Regions from separate parts of the Paenibacillus sp. N22P23 genome, predicted to be linked through region 2. Evidence: a T-box and tRNA genes for the amino acid it is inferred to sense, from the RefSeq annotation. Region 2 holds a T-box; the other holds one or more tRNA genes.

What was found. The T-box of region 2 lies ahead of gltX (glutamate--tRNA ligase). A T-box ahead of a tRNA ligase gene usually reads a tRNA of that ligase, here a tRNA-Glu.
Region 1: it has a tRNA-Glu gene. The T-box ahead of gltX (glutamate--tRNA ligase) is inferred to sense a tRNA for this amino acid. The anticodon was not compared.

Annotation. Positions count from the first base shown of each region.
Region 1 covers NZ_JBXENT010000002.1:316,198-325,322, reverse strand. Annotated here, with positions in the region: gene AC506A_RS12240 (Tex family protein) at 1-1,511, shown strand, start outside; gene cmpA (cortex morphogenetic protein CmpA) at 1,614-1,748, opposite strand; gene AC506A_RS12230 (hydrolase/acyltransferase) at 1,872-2,225, opposite strand; gene AC506A_RS12225 (SprT family protein) at 2,370-2,849, shown strand; tRNA gene AC506A_RS12220 (tRNA-Asn) at 2,878-2,953, shown strand; tRNA gene AC506A_RS12215 (tRNA-Ser) at 2,962-3,052, shown strand; tRNA gene AC506A_RS12210 (tRNA-Glu) at 3,135-3,209, shown strand; tRNA gene AC506A_RS12205 (tRNA-Leu) at 3,246-3,327, shown strand; gene AC506A_RS12200 (DUF952 domain-containing protein) at 3,404-3,745, shown strand; gene AC506A_RS12195 (LLM class flavin-dependent oxidoreductase) at 3,800-4,852, opposite strand; tRNA gene AC506A_RS12190 (tRNA-Glu) at 5,433-5,507, shown strand; tRNA gene AC506A_RS12185 (tRNA-Lys) at 5,513-5,585, shown strand; tRNA gene AC506A_RS12180 (tRNA-Leu) at 5,625-5,706, shown strand; gene AC506A_RS12175 (HAD family hydrolase) at 5,829-6,488, shown strand; gene AC506A_RS12170 (GH36-type glycosyl hydrolase domain-containing protein) at 6,636-9,125, shown strand, end outside.
Region 2 covers NZ_JBXENT010000001.1:277,244-286,368, reverse strand. Annotated here, with positions in the region: gene AC506A_RS01360 (hypothetical protein) at 115-315, opposite strand; gene AC506A_RS01355 (MBL fold metallo-hydrolase) at 488-1,222, shown strand; gene AC506A_RS01350 (DUF3892 domain-containing protein) at 1,297-1,569, opposite strand; gene AC506A_RS01345 (hypothetical protein) at 1,695-1,955, opposite strand; gene AC506A_RS01340 (hypothetical protein) at 2,021-2,185, opposite strand; tRNA gene AC506A_RS01335 (tRNA-Val) at 2,330-2,405, shown strand; gene gltX (glutamate--tRNA ligase) at 2,583-4,241, opposite strand; T-box leader at 4,320-4,560, opposite strand; gene AC506A_RS01325 (DUF4236 domain-containing protein) at 4,729-5,832, shown strand; gene AC506A_RS01320 (TIGR00266 family protein) at 5,929-6,609, opposite strand; gene AC506A_RS01315 (hypothetical protein) at 6,797-7,357, opposite strand; gene AC506A_RS01310 (toxic anion resistance protein) at 7,671-8,708, opposite strand; gene AC506A_RS01305 (hypothetical protein) at 8,735-9,125, opposite strand, start outside.

The DNA of each region.
Region 1 (9,125 bases), on a different contig from region 2:
TTGCCATCAACCGCGCGGAACGTGAAGAAGTGCTTCGTGTCACGTTAGATTTGCAGACGGATAAAGTCCATGACTATATGGACCGCCAAACGATTCGTCCTCAGACAGCGCCTGCTATCCGTACCATCTTGCTGCAAACGATAGAGGATGCTTATAAGAGGCTGATCGCGCCATCGATCGAGCGCGAGGTGCGCGGCGAGTTGACAGAGAAGGCGGAAGAGCATGCCATCAGCATCTTCTCGACGAACCTGCGCAATCTGCTGCTCCAGCCGCCGGTGCGCGGCAATGTGGTGCTCGGCGTAGACCCGGCTTTCCGGACAGGCTGTAAGCTCGCTGTCATCGATGAAACGGGCAAACTGCTGGAAGTAGCCGTGTCCTACCCGACGGCGCCTCACAATAAAGTAGCCGAGGCCGAGAAGCTGATTGGCGGCTTAATCGACCAATACCGTGTAGAGCTCATTGTAATCGGCAACGGAACGGCTTCACGCGAAACCGAACAGTTTATCGCGGAGCTAATCGGCAAACGCAAGAAAGCGAAGTTAGCTGGCGCAGATGCACTTAAATATATTATCGTCAATGAAGCGGGAGCGAGTGTCTACTCCGCATCCAAGCTTGCCGCAGAGGAATTTCCGAAGCTGGACGTTGCCGAGCGCAGCGCCGTTTCGATTGCGCGTCGTCTACAGGACCCTCTTGCTGAGCTCGTGAAGATTGAGCCCAAAGCGATCGGTGTCGGTCAGTATCAGCATGATGTCAGCCAGAAGCGCTTGGAAGAGACGCTTGGCGGCGTCGTGGAGTCTGCGGTTAACCATGTCGGTGTCGATGTTAATACGGCGTCTCCTTCGCTGCTGTCCTACGTTGCTGGGATCAATGCAACGACGGCGAAGAATATCGTGAAATATCGCGAGGAGAAAGGCAAGTTCAGCGATCGCAAGACGCTGCAGAGCGTGCCAAGACTTGGTGCCAAAACTTACGAGCAGTGCATTGGCTTCATCCGTATACCGGAGAGCCCTAACCCGCTGGATCGTACGCCGATCCATCCGGAATCTTATGCCGTCGTAGACAAACTCTGTGCGACGATTGGCTTGAAGCTGAATGCCTTAGGTACAGAAGCGTTTAAAGAGGCCATCTCCGCCATTCAAACGGAAGAAATTGCACAGAAGCTAGGTGTCGGCGTTCCGACGCTGAGAGATATCGTGGACAGCTTATTGCGTCCTGGCAGAGATCCGCGTGAAGAACTGCCGGCCCCGATTTTCCATACGGATGTACTCAGCATCGAGGATTTGACGCCGGGGATGGAGCTTCACGGCACGGTACGCAACGTCATCGATTTCGGCGCGTTCGTCGATATCGGCATCAAGAATGACGGACTCGTCCATATTTCGCAGTTGAGCAATAAATTCGTGAAACATCCGATGGATGTTGTATCCGTCGGGGATACCGTTACGGTTTGGGTGCTTAGCGCCGACCTTAAGAAGGGCAGAGTCAGCTTGACGATGCGCAAACCGGATTAATCGTCACACCAATGCACGTCACGGCAAAAAGGGTGTTATCTACGAGCAGTCACGACAATAAGCGTCACTGCAAAGAGATAGCACCCTTTTTCTACAAACCTTTTACAAGCTTGCAGAGTCCTCATCAGGCCGTTGACTCGTACGGTAGAAATACCAGCAATCGTTCAATAGACGAATTTGCCTTTGGTCTTTCTTCAGAAAAGCGCGCATTAGTTGATTGCACAGCCATTGCGGCATAGCTTCGCCCTCCTTTCAGCCATCACTTGTTGTACTAATAAGTGTATGGAAGTGGGCGAATGTCCGTGCAGGTCCAACTAGCGCGAATGTTCAAGATTTTGCAAAAACAGGCGAAGCGGAAGCTTAAATGTCGAGCTCTTCCTCGTACCACTGCTCTAATTGTGCTTGCAAAGCGCGAATTTCAGTGAGCAGCGAGATGAGCGGATAGGTTTTCTCTTGAACGGACGAGAATTCTTTCTCCAATTGATTCATGTAATCGAGCCCGGAGTGGATCACAATCGATTTGTCATGAAGCTCTAAATCTGCGCATTCTGCAATGGCATAAGGCAGTACCGGCACTTCGGAAGCGGTTAGCTTGTCGATTTCTTTATGCAGGCGCAAATTAAGCGCGCTTAATTGATAAGCATGTGAGGCAGGCATTTCTACGAACGATAGGTCTTGTCCGTTTTTCATAATGATATAACGCATTTCTGGCATGATCGCGTCTCCCCCTAGATGGATGAATGCTGTGTCGACCAAAGGTCTCCTCAAACCAATCATCATTTACTACTTGACAGTGTAGCGTATTCGTCCTTTAAAATTCAAGTATTATGCGGTTACAAATTCAAGGGAGTACATCGGATGCAGGATAATTTGCTACAGGAATGGGTGGAACGGGTGTCCTTGCAATATTTCGGGATTCCGTTTCGGCACCAAGCGACCTTCAACGGAAGACTGAAGTCTACTGGAGGACGCTATTTTACGAAGACGCACAATATCGAGATCAGCCCTCATCAACTGACCAATTATGGTGAAGAGGAAACCGAGAAGATTATCAAGCATGAGCTATGCCATTATCATTTGCATATTTTGAAGCGGGGATACCAGCATCGAGATGCGGATTTCAAGCAGCTGCTCGCTAGAGTGGGCGGGACGCGATTCTGCAAATCTCTGCCGGAAGGGGTGAAGCGCAAGCAGGAACCCTATCGATTTAAGCTCGTTTGTCGCAGCTGCGGGACCGAATATTTGCGCAAAAGAAAGACCGATCCGCGCCGATATGCTTGCGGAAAATGCCGGGGGATTTTGTTGCTTTATAGGCTTGACTTCAATTCTCAGACATGATACATTATTTCTTGTCACTCATTACTATTCCCTGATAGCTCAGTTGGTAGAGCACTCGACTGTTAATCGAGTTGTCACAGGTTCGAGTCCTGTTCGGGGAGCCATTACTTTTGGAGAGATACCCAAGTGGCTCAAGGGGACCCTCTGCTAAGGGGTTAGACTGCGTAAGTGGTGCGAGGGTTCGAATCCCTCTCTCTCCGCCATTTTTTCTGAATGGAACGCACTTATTTAGTGGACATTCAATTCTCCAATCTCGTTAGCAGCGAGAGGGAGCTTGCAACAAAAGGCCCGTTGGTCAAGTGGTTAAGACACCTCCCTTTCACGGAGGTAACAGGGGTTCGAGTCCCCTACGGGTCACCATTTTCATTCTCGATATGGACAATCACATATCACTTCGCGGTCGTGGTGGAACGGCAGACACACCATCTTGAGGGGGTGGCGCTCACAAGGCGTGAGGGTTCAAATCCCTCCGACCGCATTCCCTAGAAAAACTCTTGAATATTCAAGGGTTTTTCTTCTGTTTAGACGGTAATTGAGAATAAGGAGAGTTCGGGATGATTTATCATTTTATACCAAGGCATGAGTGGATTGCAGCAATAGAGTTACACAAATATGCACCGGAAAGTATCGCTGCTGATGGTTTCATACATTGTTGCACGAAGGATCAAATCAATCTGCTCGCCAATATGTTGTTTAAAGATGAACAAGATTTACTCTTACTTGAGATCGACGAGAAGGCAGTAGAGGCTGAACTTATATATGAAGACTTATATGAAATGAATCAACTATTCCCGCATCTATATGGAGCTTTGAATCTAAATGCAGTCAAAGAAATCTATCATGTGCAATTCATTGTTGATGGTGAGGTTGCATTACAACCTATTGGTGAAGAATAGAGAGCGTGCCCATTCTCAAAGAAGTCATTGCGAGAATAGGCACGCTCATTTTAGTTATTCTTTTGCTTCCAAACGAGCAAGCTCCTTGCGCACGATTGGTGCTACTTTGGTGCCAAGCAGCTCGATGGCGCGAAGCATTTCAATATGAGGCATCGTGCCAACGTTCAAATGAAGGAAGAAACGTGTCACGCCTAAGTTCTTACGCAGCAGTATGATTTTCTCTGCGACATATTCGGGATCGCCTACGTAGAGAGCGCCGCGAAGGCTGCGTGCTGCATCGAAAGTGGCACGGCTGTAAGGCTGGGTCCAGCCCCGCTCGCGCCCGATGACGTTCATCTGGGCTTGGGTTGGGAGGAAGAAGGCATTAGCAGCTTGTTCCGTCGTATCGCTGACGAAGCCGTGTGAATGTGTCGCGATTTGCAAAGTAGCCGGATCATGACCTGCGCGAACTGCCGCTTCTTTATAGAGCTTGACTAATGGAGCGAAGCTCTCGGGCATGCCGCCGATGATAGCGAACGCAATTGGCAGTCCGAGCATACCGGCCCTCACTGCGGATTCCGGATTGCCGCCGCTTGCGATCCAAACCGGGAGTGGTTCCTGAACGGAGCGAGGGTAGACGCCAAGGTTTTGGAAGGCCGGGCGATGGCCGCCGCGCCAGCTTACTTTCTCTGAGGCGCGAATCGCGAGCAGCAGCTCAAGCTTCTCTTCAAATAATTCATCATAATCATGTAAGTCATAACCGAAGAGCGGGAATGATTCGATAAACGAACCTCGGCCGGCCATAATCTCAGCACGCCCGTTCGAAATGCCGTCGAGGGTTGAGAATGATTGATAGACACGGACCGGATCATCCGAGGAAAGAACCGTCACCGCACTTGTGAGTCGGATGCGTTTGGTCATTGCTGCTGCAGCAGCAAGCACAATAGCAGGCGCGGAGCCGGCGTAATCTGAGCGGTGATGCTCCCCGACCCCATAGACATCGAGTCCAACCTGATCGGCGAGAACGATTTCTTCAACCGCATGCCGCAATCTCTCCGCATGGTTAACGGCTTTACCTGTTGTAAGATCATTTGTTGCTTCTAAGAAAGTGCTAATTCCTATTTCCATATTCGCAGTAGTGGTGGTCAATTTGTTTCTCCTCCTTTATTAGTACTAGTGTACTCAGATGTGCGAAAGAAAAACAAGCTAATATGGAATAGTTAGTAGGTGAACTTGAAACTTGATACTTTACTTCATGTATCATGTGATTCGAAATTCTAACGAACCGTACGGGCTTTATTTGGCCAGATTCACCTCTTCCGAGAACGTTACGAACCGTACAGGCGTTATTATGGCAAAAACGGCTTCATTATACATACAAACCGTCAAATAGAGGCTCTACAGTTCGTTAGAATTTTTTCAGAGCTATTTTGGTAGCGAATAAGCGTTCTACGGTTCGTTAGAATTTTCCGTAACTCCTTACCGCTTTACTCACCCCCAATGCCGCACTTCCCATCCCGCAATTTGCTCGTTACAGAATGCGGGCTGCAGTACGCATGATGCGGAATGATTTGTAGGGTTTTAGGGGAACGTATCGATGCGCAGGGCTTCAAGAAATAAAATGAAAAATAATGCTTGCTATTGCCGTTTGGTTTAGATATAATAACACTTGTCGTTTGAAAAGCATGTCGAAAAACGACGAAAATAAGGCCCGTTGGTCAAGTGGTTAAGACACCTCCCTTTCACGGAGGTAACAGGGGTTCGAGTCCCCTACGGGTCACCATTTAAGAGCCATTAGCTCAGTTGGTAGAGCACCTGACTTTTAATCAGGGTGTCGTAGGTTCGAGTCCTACATGGCTCACTTTTACCTCATTCGATATGGCAATTCACATATCACTTCGCGGTCGTGGTGGAACGGCAGACACACCATCTTGAGGGGGTGGCGCTCACAAGGCGTGAGGGTTCAAATCCCTCCGACCGCATCCCAAGAAAAACCCGTAATTCCTTGTAAGATGAGGAATTACGGGTTTTTTGTTTTTTCAGCGTGTGTTGAATCTGATACAATGGTTATGATTTCCTGTTGTACACAAGGAGGGGTCTTGGTATGTCAATTAAGGCTGTATTATTTGATTTTGATGGAACGCTCGCCGATACACTACCATTATCGTTTAGTGCCTTTAAAGCAGTGTTTAAACAATACGATCATAGAGAGGTTACCAACGATCAACTTATTGCCATGTTTGGTCCGACAGAGGAAGGCATAATAGGTGAGAACTTCACCGACAAAGCTTCAGTTTTACAGGCTATAGAGGATTACTACTCGTTATATGAGAAAGGGCATTATCATAATTTCCCTAATGAGCAGAAGCTGGTGGATTTACTTCATTTTCTGAAGGAGCAAGGTGTGAAAATCGGCGTCATTACCGGAAAAAGCAGACGTGCGTTTGTGATCTCATCCGAGGCTTTACAATTACAACAATTTTTTGACATCGCGATTACCGGTGATGACGTCGACAAAGCGAAACCGGACCCCGAGGGTATTCATAAAGCGCTGCACATATTGGGTATAGATAAATCGAGTGCTGTATTTGTTGGAGACAGCAATGCAGACATACTCGCAGGTAAGGCTGCGGGGCTTCGTACATACGCAGTGCGTTGGTTATCTACGTACCAAAGCTCGGTTTATGATAGTTTACCGGATGGCGTGTTTGACCATGTGGCAGAATTTTATGAGTTTCTTGAGAAAGAGCATAGTGACGACTAATAGATCAGAATATAGGGAAGTGACGTTACGACGTTGCTTCTCCTTTTTTTGTCAATTCCATCGTGCGAGAGTGGTATCGAACATGGTATTATATAGTTGGTGATACGTTTCACCAATCGAATAAAATTGAAATGAGAGTGGACTAACGTGAACAACTCAGCCGAAACGAGCAAATCTCTTTCCAAAATCTCATTAAGTGGGGGAAGCCTGCAGTTTACTTTTTTGAACAGCGGAGACTTGTACCAGGCCTCTCATGGGGATGTACTTATCAATCAAGTCCTCTCCAATGCCATCGATGGATCGTTTAACAATGTGTTTCTAAGACTATTCGACGAGGATGGAACGATTACGGAGGTTCTTCCACTGCTGGGCGTTCAATCCCAAAGCCGCTTTGCTTATTCCGATCATGCTGCCGTGTGGGAGGGGGCGGCGAAGGGCGTTTCCTACAAGGTCATTTTCCGGCTATCGGATCGCGGCATCTGGTTCTGGGATATTGCCTTAACCGGTGAAGGCGTTCAAGCGGATCTTGTGTATGGACAAGATATCGGCATTGCCAATCGAGGCGCTGTCCGTTCTAATGAAGCATACGTATCGCAATATATCGGTCATTCGGTGTTTGAAGACACGAGCAAAGGCTACGTCATTTGCTCCAGACAGAATCAACCGCAGCAAGGGAAATTCCCGTATTTGCAGCAGGGGGCGCTAACTGGCGCGATCGGCTACTCCACAGATGGATTCCAGCTCTTCGGATTGTCTTACAAGGAAAGCAATGAAGCGGCAGGCCTTAAGCAGCCATCATTAGCGAACGAAGTCTACCAATACGAGTTTGCGTATGCGGCACTGCAATCGGAACGGATACAATTGAACGGTACAGCGCGAGTCGTATTCTATGGTTTGTATAAGGACAATCATGCTGATGCGGTTGCCGCGCTTGAATATGGTGACGAGGTTGCCGAAGCTTGGGCATGGGCAGATTCACAGACGCTGCTGGAAGCTGTTCAAGAGGTAGAGAAGGTTTCGCTGCATGCGAATATCGGTCAGCCTCTTGTATCTGCATCATTGACCAAAGCCGAAATTGAGCAGCGTTATCCTTCGCGTGAACAGGAAGAATGGGATGGAGAGACACTGCTGTCCTTCTTTACGCCTACGCATGAACATGTTGTGCTCAAGGAGAAAGAGCTTCGCGTAGAACGTCCGCATGGTCATATTATGATGACAGGCAATAATGATCGGATGAATGAGCAGGTTCTGGCAACGACTTCCTTCATGTACGGTATCTTCAATTCGCATATCGTTGTAGGCAATACGTCCTTTAACAAAATGATGTCCAATGCCCGAAACTCGCTCAATATGATGAAGACATCCGGTCAACGCATCTATGTCGAAGTCGGAGGGAGCTATCGTCTGCTGGCACTGCCGTCCGCCTTCGAGATTGGATTCAACTATGCCAAGTGGGTTTATAAATTGCCGGAGGATCAAATCGTCGTGACGAGCTTTACGACATTAGATACGCCGGAGGTGCAGCTGCAGGTCGTTTCGGAAAGCGGCAAATCCTATCGCTATTTGGTGACGAACCAAGTGACGATGGATAATAACGAATACGAAGTGCCATTCCGCATGGAGCAGGAAGGCGATGTCCTTACATTCCGCGCGGATGATCGTTCGTACAGCCGTTCTGTTTATCCTGATCTATGCTACCGCATGAAGCTCGCAGGCGCTTCGATGAGCGTTGGCGATGAGCGGCTGCTGGCTGAGCATGTCCAGCCTGGCGATGCGTCATTGGTTGTGCTGCAAGTCGATGCTGCCGCCAATTGGAGCTTAGTTATTCAAGGGCTTTTGAATGGGGAAGAGCTACCTTTTGTTGTCCGCAATACGGATGAGGAAGCAGCTCGTTACCGTGATTTCTATTATAGAGTAATGAATGGATTTGACCTTTCCCTAGCGGATGGAACAGTCTCAGGCGAGCTGAGCAAGGTAAACACACTCGCGTGGTGGTATACGCACAATATGCTCGTCCATTTCTCAACGCCGCACGGCCTTGAACAATATGGTGGGGCCGCTTGGGGCTCGCGTGACGTATGTCAGGGGCCGGTTGAATATTTCATGGCCACACAGAAGTATGACGTCGTTCGGACGATCCTTCAAACGGTGTTTTCACATCAATATGAGGACACCGGCAATTGGCCGCAGTGGTTTATGTACGATAAGTACATCAAAGTGCAATCGGAAGAAAGTCATGGCGACATTATCGTTTGGCCGCTTAAGGTTATCGGCGAGTATTTGAATGTGACGAAAGACTACAGCATTCTTGAAGAGCAGATTCCTTATACGAACCGGCATACATTTGCGTTTACGGAGCAGACGGATTCACTGCTCGGCCATGTGCTCAAAGAAATTGATTATATTAAAGCGCATTTCCTGCATGGCACGAGCTTGTCTTCATACGGTGACGGTGATTGGGACGATACGCTGCAGCCGGCTAATGCGCAGTTGAAGAAGTATCTGGTCAGCAGCTGGACGGTATCCTTGACCTATCAAGTGATGAAGCAATTAGCTGCGGCGCTCGCTGATTACAATAAGGAATTGTCAGAAGAGCTTTGTGTGCTGGCATCGGGCATTCAAGCCGACTTTAACCGT
Region 2 (9,125 bases):
CCAAGTCGTCCAAAGTTGCGCCAGTTCACAAAAAATTTTCCTTACCAAAACCTGTCATATTATGTTGAAACATGCGCTTGCCTGGGAAATACTGAAGGGAAATAGTTCGCGCTTTTACACATAGGTCCGCGTCAAAATACACGGCACACCTTTCCCTACTGCTCCCGGCTGCTTCATGCTCTCATAATAACGCATCCCTCTTGCACAAGGGGTTTTGCATACTGCACATGTGTCCGAAAGCACAAGCTTCAGTACTGCCTGCTTCCGGTCCGAAGGGCTTTTCTTCTTCTTGACAACTTTACCTTTAGGAGCCATATTGATCCGCACCTGCCTATTTTCGCATTCCGTTCATAGCTATCGTATGAACGAATGGGCAGCTGTGTGCATGGCAGAAGAACGCTGGATCACGAAGCCGGATTAGCAAGGTTTTCCTTTTCATTTTCAATCATAAATGATAAATTGAATAGTAACGTACAGCTTAGGGAGGATGTCCCGATTGGATATTCAGATGCTTGGAACGGGAAGTGCATTTGCCAAAACCTATTTCAATACAAATGCGCTGTTTTATACAGATCGCAATACCCTATTGCTTGATTGCGGCACTACAGCGCTGCTATCAATGCATCAGCTTGGAAAATCCGTTAACGAGATCGATGCTGTACTCATCAGCCACATTCATGCCGACCATATCGGCGGCTTGGAAGAGCTCGCATTTCAAATGAAGTTTGTTTTTAATCGCAAGCCGAAACTGTTTATCCATGAATCCCTAGTGGACTCCCTCTGGGAAAGCTCACTTAAAGGTGGACTGCTCCAGGATGAATGTGCAGCACTCGAGGATTATTTCGACGTTTTCCCGCTTCAGACAGGAGTCAGCACAGAGCTGCTGCCCGGATTTGTTGTCGAAGCGATTCATACCGAACATATTCCGAATAAGCTTAGTTACTCTTTCCTTATTAATGAGAACTTCTTCTATTCAGCTGATATGAAATTCAATCCCGGGCTCCTAGAACGATTGGTCAATCAAGGGGTTCAAACGATCTTCCATGACTGCCAGCTGAAACCTCCCGGTGTTGTTCATACGACACTCGAAGAGCTCCAATCACTGCCAGAATACATCCAAGAGCGCATCTGGCTCATGCACTATGATGACAGTAAGCCGACGGCCCAGGATCAAGCCGGAGTTATGCGTTTTGTAGAGCAGCATAAGCGATATACCTTCTGATAAGCCCTAACGATAATAAACCCGCTGCGAGGTGCAGCGGGTTTTTTTGTGCATTATCTCAGACGGCTAGGCAGCTAGAAGTTTGGCAGCTGATCCAAATTGTTCGTCGGATCTCCGTCTGCGTCCCCTCGAATATAATGCTCGCCATCTTTTCCTTTAAATACGTTGACCCCGGCAATTGTGCCGTTATTCGCTTCCGCTAACGCCTGCTCGTAATCAAGCACACGGCCTGAGGAAGTCTTAAATGCCATTAAATCTCCATCACCATTCTTCTGTGCCGCTACGAACCTCTCAGCTGCAGCAGCGGCACCGCTCGCTTGCACACCTTCGTTATCTGGACTATACATGATTGTACTCCTCCTCTACGCTGGCAGCGCTCAAATAGGATGGCTCATTCTCTCTGAAATTATGCAGCTTAGAGGTTCGCAGCAGCCAAAAAAATCCGGTGTGCCCCTTAAGGGCACTTCCGGATTTATGGGTTGTTCTCTTCACGAAGCGGAGGCTTCTGCTGGCGCGAATTCGCCGCGCCCGGTAAAGCCGGTGTCATATCTTTTGGTTTGTTAGGTGAATCGTAGACTTCACCGAACACCGATCGCGATGTAGGATAAACCGTACCCAGCACGTTTTCTTGGTTGACGACCTTCATGGTCGGGACCGTGTCTGAAGCATGTTGTTGCTGTAAGCACCCGGAACAAATCAATAAACCTATAGCAGCTCCAATTGCTTTCCTCAACTATACCACTCCCTATGGCTTCACCATTTTGGGAATAGTATGCCCGTGCTGTCACCGAAGCAAACTTAACGCTTGGTTTTCAACTCCGGCGGCAGCTTTCTTCTCCACACAAATGCTTCATCATAAGCGACTGTATCATGGATCACCATCTTTGCCACACACACGCAAACCGTACCGACGATACTGAATAAGCCTACCAACCACACCGCCAAATGGGCAGCTTCCGCCACTAGACAACCCGCCTCTCCAAGATTAAGCTTGAGTACACCTTATGCGGGTTTACAAGAATTTAGACTTCTTTTTGCGAAAACTTGTTGACATCTTTTTTCCCGTTTGATATATTAATTCTTGTCACTAACGAGGCAACACTATATGATCTGGTAGCTCAGCTGGGAGAGCACTATCTTGACAGGGTAGGGGTCACAGGTTCGAACCCTGTCCAGATCACCATAATTTAAACGCACAAACCCTTGAGGAATCAAGGGTTTTTTTGTTAGAACACGGAAGAATGAACTGTGATACAGCGAATCCCTCTTGTCCGACAACCTTCTAGTTTCGTATCTTATTATTCACCACGAATCGCCGTGGTGAATAATAAGCAGCTATTAGTCCTGATAGCTCTGCATTTCAGCCGATAAACTGGTTCAGCCTGTTACGTACACGAGCTTCTCCCATAACATGCATCATATCGTACAGTTCCGGCGTCATTCTTCTGCCCGTCAGAGCGACTCTAAGAATCATCGCAACGTCACCGACATGCCCTGGGTACTGTTCCGGGTTCTTCTTGTACGTTTTGGCATCCTTGGCGAAGCCGAGCTGCTCCCCGATAGCCTTCACTTTACCGAACCAGCTGTCCCGGTCATCTTGCAAATCAAGCGTATGCGTGTATTCACGGACGATCTGCTTCGCCAGCTCCGACGGAATTGAGGCAGGCAGCGCATCGTAGCCCGCTGCTACCGATTTGTTGAACGATTCATCGAAATAGTACGCGTATAATTCCTTCACGTCCGACCACTTGGCAATATCCTTCCGCGGCTTCTCCACCTCGCGGCCAATATGGAAGATGGCCGTTGCATATTCGCGATTGGCAAGAAGCGTTGCTTCCAGCTCCGTATCGTACGCCGCCGCCCATGCCGCTGTGTGCTCGAATACTTCATCTGCTGTTAGCCGGGCTATCGCATCCTTGCTAATGTCATTGAGCTTATTCATATCAAACAGCGCGCCGCTCACGTTCATCTTGTTCATGTCGATCATGAATTCCGTATATGGCGCTTCCGGCTGGCTCATCCGCCACTCTTCATAATTGGAATTAATGAGCGTCATCAAGTACTCCGTCATTGATATTCCTGGAAAACCAACCTGCTGGTAATAGCGCGCAGCCGCATCCGGATCTTTACGTTTGCTGAATTTGCGCTTCGAGGCACCGTCCATCTTCATCAGTGGAGCGAGGTGACCGTATTCCGGTCTGCGAAAGCCAAGCATGTCGAATAGCTGCAGATGAACCGGAATTGAAGCAAGCCAATCATCACCTCGAATCACGTGCGTGGTACCCATCAAACAATCGTCCACCGCATGCGCGAAATGGTAGGTCGGAATACCATCGGACTTCATAATTACGATGTCCTGATCATTCTCCGGCATTTCGATCTCGCCTTTGATCAGATCATTGTACTTGATTCTTCGATCAGGGGATCCCGGCGATTTCAGCCGGATGACGAACGGCTTTCCCTTCGCCAGCTCCGCTTCAACCTGCTCCGGCGTCAGATTACGGTGAATGGCCCATTCGCCATAATAGCCCGGGTTGAGCTTGGCTGCTAGCTGTTTATCGCGGATTTGCTGCAGCTCATCCGCATCGCAGAAGCAAGGATAGGCTAAACCTCGCGCGATTAGATCTTTAATAAAGACATGGTAAAGGCTCACTCGATCGGTTTGCTTATATGGACCGTATTCCCCTGCTTCTTCGCCAGCCACGGTCGGACCTTCATCCGGATAAATACCGCAATACCTGAACGCCTGAAGAAAATCGCCGATGCTGCCTTCCACTTCCCGTTTCGTATCGGTATCCTCAATTCGCAAATAGAAGACGCCGCCGCTCTGATGCGCAAGCCTTTCGGAAATTAGCGAAGCATAGACGCCGCCAATCGTAAGAAATCCGGTCGGACTCGGCCCGAACCGAGTCACCATGGCTCCTTCCTTCACTTGTCTCGCGGGGTAACTGCCCAGAACGTCCTCCGGCAGCCTCTTAATGGCAGGGAATAAACGATGTGCGAGCACGGTTTGATTCATAATCGTTCCTTCTTTCTCCTCAGAATTTTAAACCGCATAACGGTCAGACCATAAAAAAAAGCCCTTCATCCTCAAAACAACAAGGACGAAAGGCATCGCTTCCGTGGTACCACCTTGATTGGGTCAACCGACCCGCTCATAGATGCAGCATTAAACTACGGCATCTCTTCTATAACGGGAAGACCCGCCAGACTTACTCCATCTTTCAGTCTGATGCTCCGAGGCTTCTTTCTTCAAGCTCGAATACCCTCTTCCACCACCATGCAGGGCTCTCTGCAATTCGAATGCTTGCTTACTCTTCCTCATCAATCGCGTTTTTCGAATATATAAGGATACGTTAGCACACTGGCTGATCCAGCGTCAAGAATAGATGCGCCCGATTCAACCTCTTCAACGTAAGTTCCGTATGTTACCATAATAGGTGATTACAGTATAATATAATCATATAAACTATTCATGACTAACTACGACTGGGATGGTGGGGGCAATGGGATTCGGTTGGCGTAAAAGCTATTCAATTATTCCTGGCGTTCGGTTAAATGCAAGTCACACTGGGCTTGGACTCAGCTTTGGGGTCAAAGGGCTCCGTCATAGTATTCATTCCAGCGGCCGCCGGACGACGACTGCCAGTATTCCCGGATCAGGATTATACTACCAGCATAACCATAGTTCAGGTTCGCGTCGGTCGTATCAAGGTCAGGCTTATCAGCGTAAAGCCGACCTTGACCGTCTACTGCGTGAGCAAGCCAGATCTGAAGAGCTTCAGCATAATCAGCTCCAAGTCGAAGCCTACGAAAACAAGCTGCAGCTAATCTCATCGATACATAAAGAGTGTGACGAGCATGTCAATTGGCAGGTTATCTCAACTACGCCTCCTCCGTTTCCTAAGGGAGACATGGGGCAAAAGGAGAAAGAAGCACATGCTGCACTCGAAGCGTTCCGACCATCGTTCATGTCCCGTCTATTAAATAATGACGAAGCCAAGAAAGCACAGCTTACCGAGCAAATCGAAGTCGCACGCCGGGAAGATTTGGATGATTATAACGCGTGGGAAAGTATGGTCAAGCTTGCCTTTAAGATCATGAAAGGTGAACCTGAAGCTTTATTCGTGGTGCTTGAGCAATTTGCGCCTCTGGATGATTTGGTTGAATTCGGAAGCGGGTTCGAGATCATCTCAGAGAGACCGTATGAGCTTGCCGTTGATTTCAACGTCCATCTGGATACATCCATTCCCAAACAAGCACTCACTCTCACTAAGACCGGTAAAGTATCGACGAAAGATATGCCCAAAAGTCAGTATTACGACCTGCAGCAGGAGTATGTGTGCAGCTGTATTCTGCGGATTGCACGGGATTTGTTTGCCCTCCTCCCACTCAACCAAGTCGTTATTCATGCCCTGGATGAACGTCTGAATACAGCAACGGGCCATGCGGAAATTGTCCCTCTAGTAGCGGTAAAGATCCCGCGCTCAGCTATGAATGGAATCAACTTCGACGCCGTTGATTGTTCAGATGCCATCAGCCAGATGGATCACCAAATGAAGTTCAAGAAAACAGCAGGCTTTGAACCCGTTAACCGTTTATCCTCATAGAAATCTGAAGCAAGCCGGCAGCTTATGCTGCATACAAAAAGAACCTTCATCTCCAGACCATGGACTTGAAGGTTCTTTTTGTATAACCCAGCTCTGCTAATTTCGTGTCGGAATAAATTGCTGCACCCAGCTGCCGAAGCCTTTTGCATTGCGAGTCTGAATGAGCACGACACCTTCGCCTCTGAAACGGCAAACGGCAACTTCACCTGACGTGAAAGTGTTTAACCAACCTTTTGCAGCCTTCTCGATTGTATAATTCATATAGTTTGGCCAAGCGACAAGATGCTGATTGTCGATAATGATTTCCTCGTTCACACCTAAATTAATGGCATGGATTGCACCAAAGGATGAAATGAACACCGTGCCTTTACCCCTGATTTCCAGGATAAAGAAACCTTCGCCCGAGAAGAGACCTCTTGTTAGATTTTGCATTTTGGTCGCTACCTCAATGCCCATTGTGGCAGCGAGGAATCCGTCCTTTTGGACCATCAGTGTATACGAGCCATCGAGTTCAACGGCTTGAACATCGCCGACTGAGCTAGGAGCCAGCAGCACCTCGCCCGGTCCATTGTTTGCACTCAGCTCCTGGAAGAAGAATTTCTCCCCGCTGAGCATTCGGCCAAAACCACGAAGAAGCCCCCCATCCATCGTCCCTTTCAGTTCTAGGTTCGGACTCATGGACACCATTGCATTCATTTCCGCTTTAATCGCTTCACCACGCTCAAGCTTTACTTTTACGATAGGGAACGTATTGTCATACAGGATTTCATGTTTCACGTGAGGACATCCACCCTTCAATTTATTGATCTATTATCCGATATAAGAGATATAACTCTATTTACGGTGGTGAGCTTCTAAATGAAAGTCAATCAGAAACGCAGGACAAAACTTGTCTTTGGCATACTATTAGCAGTTAATGCACTTATCCTGCTCACCATGTTGCCTGAATCCTAAATTCATGCTCTCAAAACCTTTTCCGGTCTCCGCCAAAATCGAATTCTGTCAGGCCTCCTACTTTTTCTCTTGCCTCTTTGTAGATCCTCACTAGACTTTGCATCTTATCAAACTCATGATCACCAGGTCCAAAGTCTTCCATAAACATTTGTTTGAGAATTTCACCGAATACATGGATTTTATCATCCAATCGTGTTATCTCCATATCAATGATATCGGTAACGGAATGTTGATCAATTAGCTCCTGAATATCGGAAGATGGACCGCCAGACTCATGCTCTCGTCCGTTATAATGAGGCTCATTATGTATGGAATCCAGGTCAATTGATGTTCGAATACTCGACATCATAATATTTTCTTTCGCCAGCATAATCTGAAACTCTTTGTTTCGGATCAGATCAGCGATTACATTCCGACATAACTCTCGGTTACTAAGTAGAATGCCATCAAACGGATGAACGGTCCAGACGCCATTCTTCAAGAATAAGTTTAAGATAAACTTTTCACTTCCGTATACATATTCAATATTAATGTTGGTGTCACTTAACACTTCAAAAGAAAAATCTATCAACTCTTCTCCCCCTAGCAACCAGTGTTAGTATCATTCTAACAGAACGCATTTCTGCCTGTACCGTTTATGAGGAAAATAAAAAAAGCCCCAAAAGGGGCTCACTCAGGCGATGCGATATCAGTTATTTAATTGTGACACGGCTTCTGCCTTCTCGTTACTTGCAACTATGATGAGTACGATTAAAAAGACTCCCAGAAGGATCTCACCAATCACAACTCTCATCCCCTCTTCATTCATTTCCACTATGTGTATGAACGAATCGTCTATTCTATGAATAGTATGGTCAAGTTACATAGTCGTTATACGGAATGTATTAGCTTTCCAAACCAAGACGTTTGGTTATCTGTGTATTGATTGCCGTCAATTTAGGTGTAAGTTCATTGCATGATGTTATGATATCACGATTAGATTTTTCACTCAGATCCAGTGCTGCCATCAGGTCGGAGAGAGCCTGATTAACCGATTCCAAGGACATAGAAGGTTTCTTCAATAGCTCGGCCGACTTCTCTGTAGTCGTTCTGAGCATTTCGGCATTCCGCTTAAACTGCTCCTCAATGGTGCTGTTTACTTTCTCTACTGCGTCTGCCACCCGCATTTGATCCTCTAAGGCCATAGTGATCATAGCGCTTACTGTGATCAAATTCGCCGCTTTGTAGATTGAATTGTCTACGGCATCAATCAACTTATCATTTCCGTCGTTTACAATATCCGTTGCAGCAATGGCTTGATTAAACAGCATGATATCCTCGGTCATCGATTGAATGCGAGTAACCACTTTGCGCAAGCCGCGTTCCAGGTACGTTTTCCGACTCTCATTTTCCGGTTTGGCAATTTCCACTTCAAAGAGCTCACGCAGTTTGGAACCCATGGCAATCTTATATTGGAGTTGATAAATTTCTTCGAGCGAACTGCGTTTCAAAGTACGCATGCTGATGATATTTTCTTCCAGTGTATCCTTGCCATCTCGTAAACCGGTAACAATCGCATCGATATTGGTCTTTACGCTTTGATATTTATAAATATAGTTCTTCAATGGTGATTTGCGAATTAACTTGCCAATAAATCCAACATTTTTACTTTGCTCCAGCGACTCACATTGGTTGCGTAAATCCAAAATCAAGTTGGATACCTGCTTCGATTTTCCAGTCATCAACTCGTTTACGGGCCGTTCAAGCATCTTGAGTGTTTGACCCGCCTTTTCTTGCGCCTTCGAGCCGAATTTTCCTACCTCATCCATTAAGGCATCTAAGGCTACCGTATCTGCTTGCGCAACCTTCTGGATGATCGCTGACGCTTCTTGGACGACTGATTGTTCATCGGCTTCCTTCAATGGAACGACTTGCATGGACATGCGTATCCGATCCTCTCTCATTATGATTAATTGGCGTACCTTTGGTGGAGCACTTCTGCGCGGGTTTGTAATTCCATTAAATCCTTGTGTTCGATCGTTGCCACAATATCATTGATCTTCTTATTAACATCACGCAGGCCCGTCAAGAGAAGCCTCCGGTTCTTCACTTTCAGATCTCCACTGAGCCGAAGGAACGGATTAATAACTCCATTCAGTTCCTTCAACACGAGACGATTGAGCACATGGGCAACTTCACCATTGTCACGCAGATCACTCAGCAATGGGATCACCTTCTCTACGCGAAGGAACAAGGAACATGCTTTCTCCACGATTTCATTATCCAAGTTGTTTTTCTGCCCTTCAGAGATGACCATCTCTTCAAGAACGGATAGATACGCCAGTGCCGGTTTAAAGGCT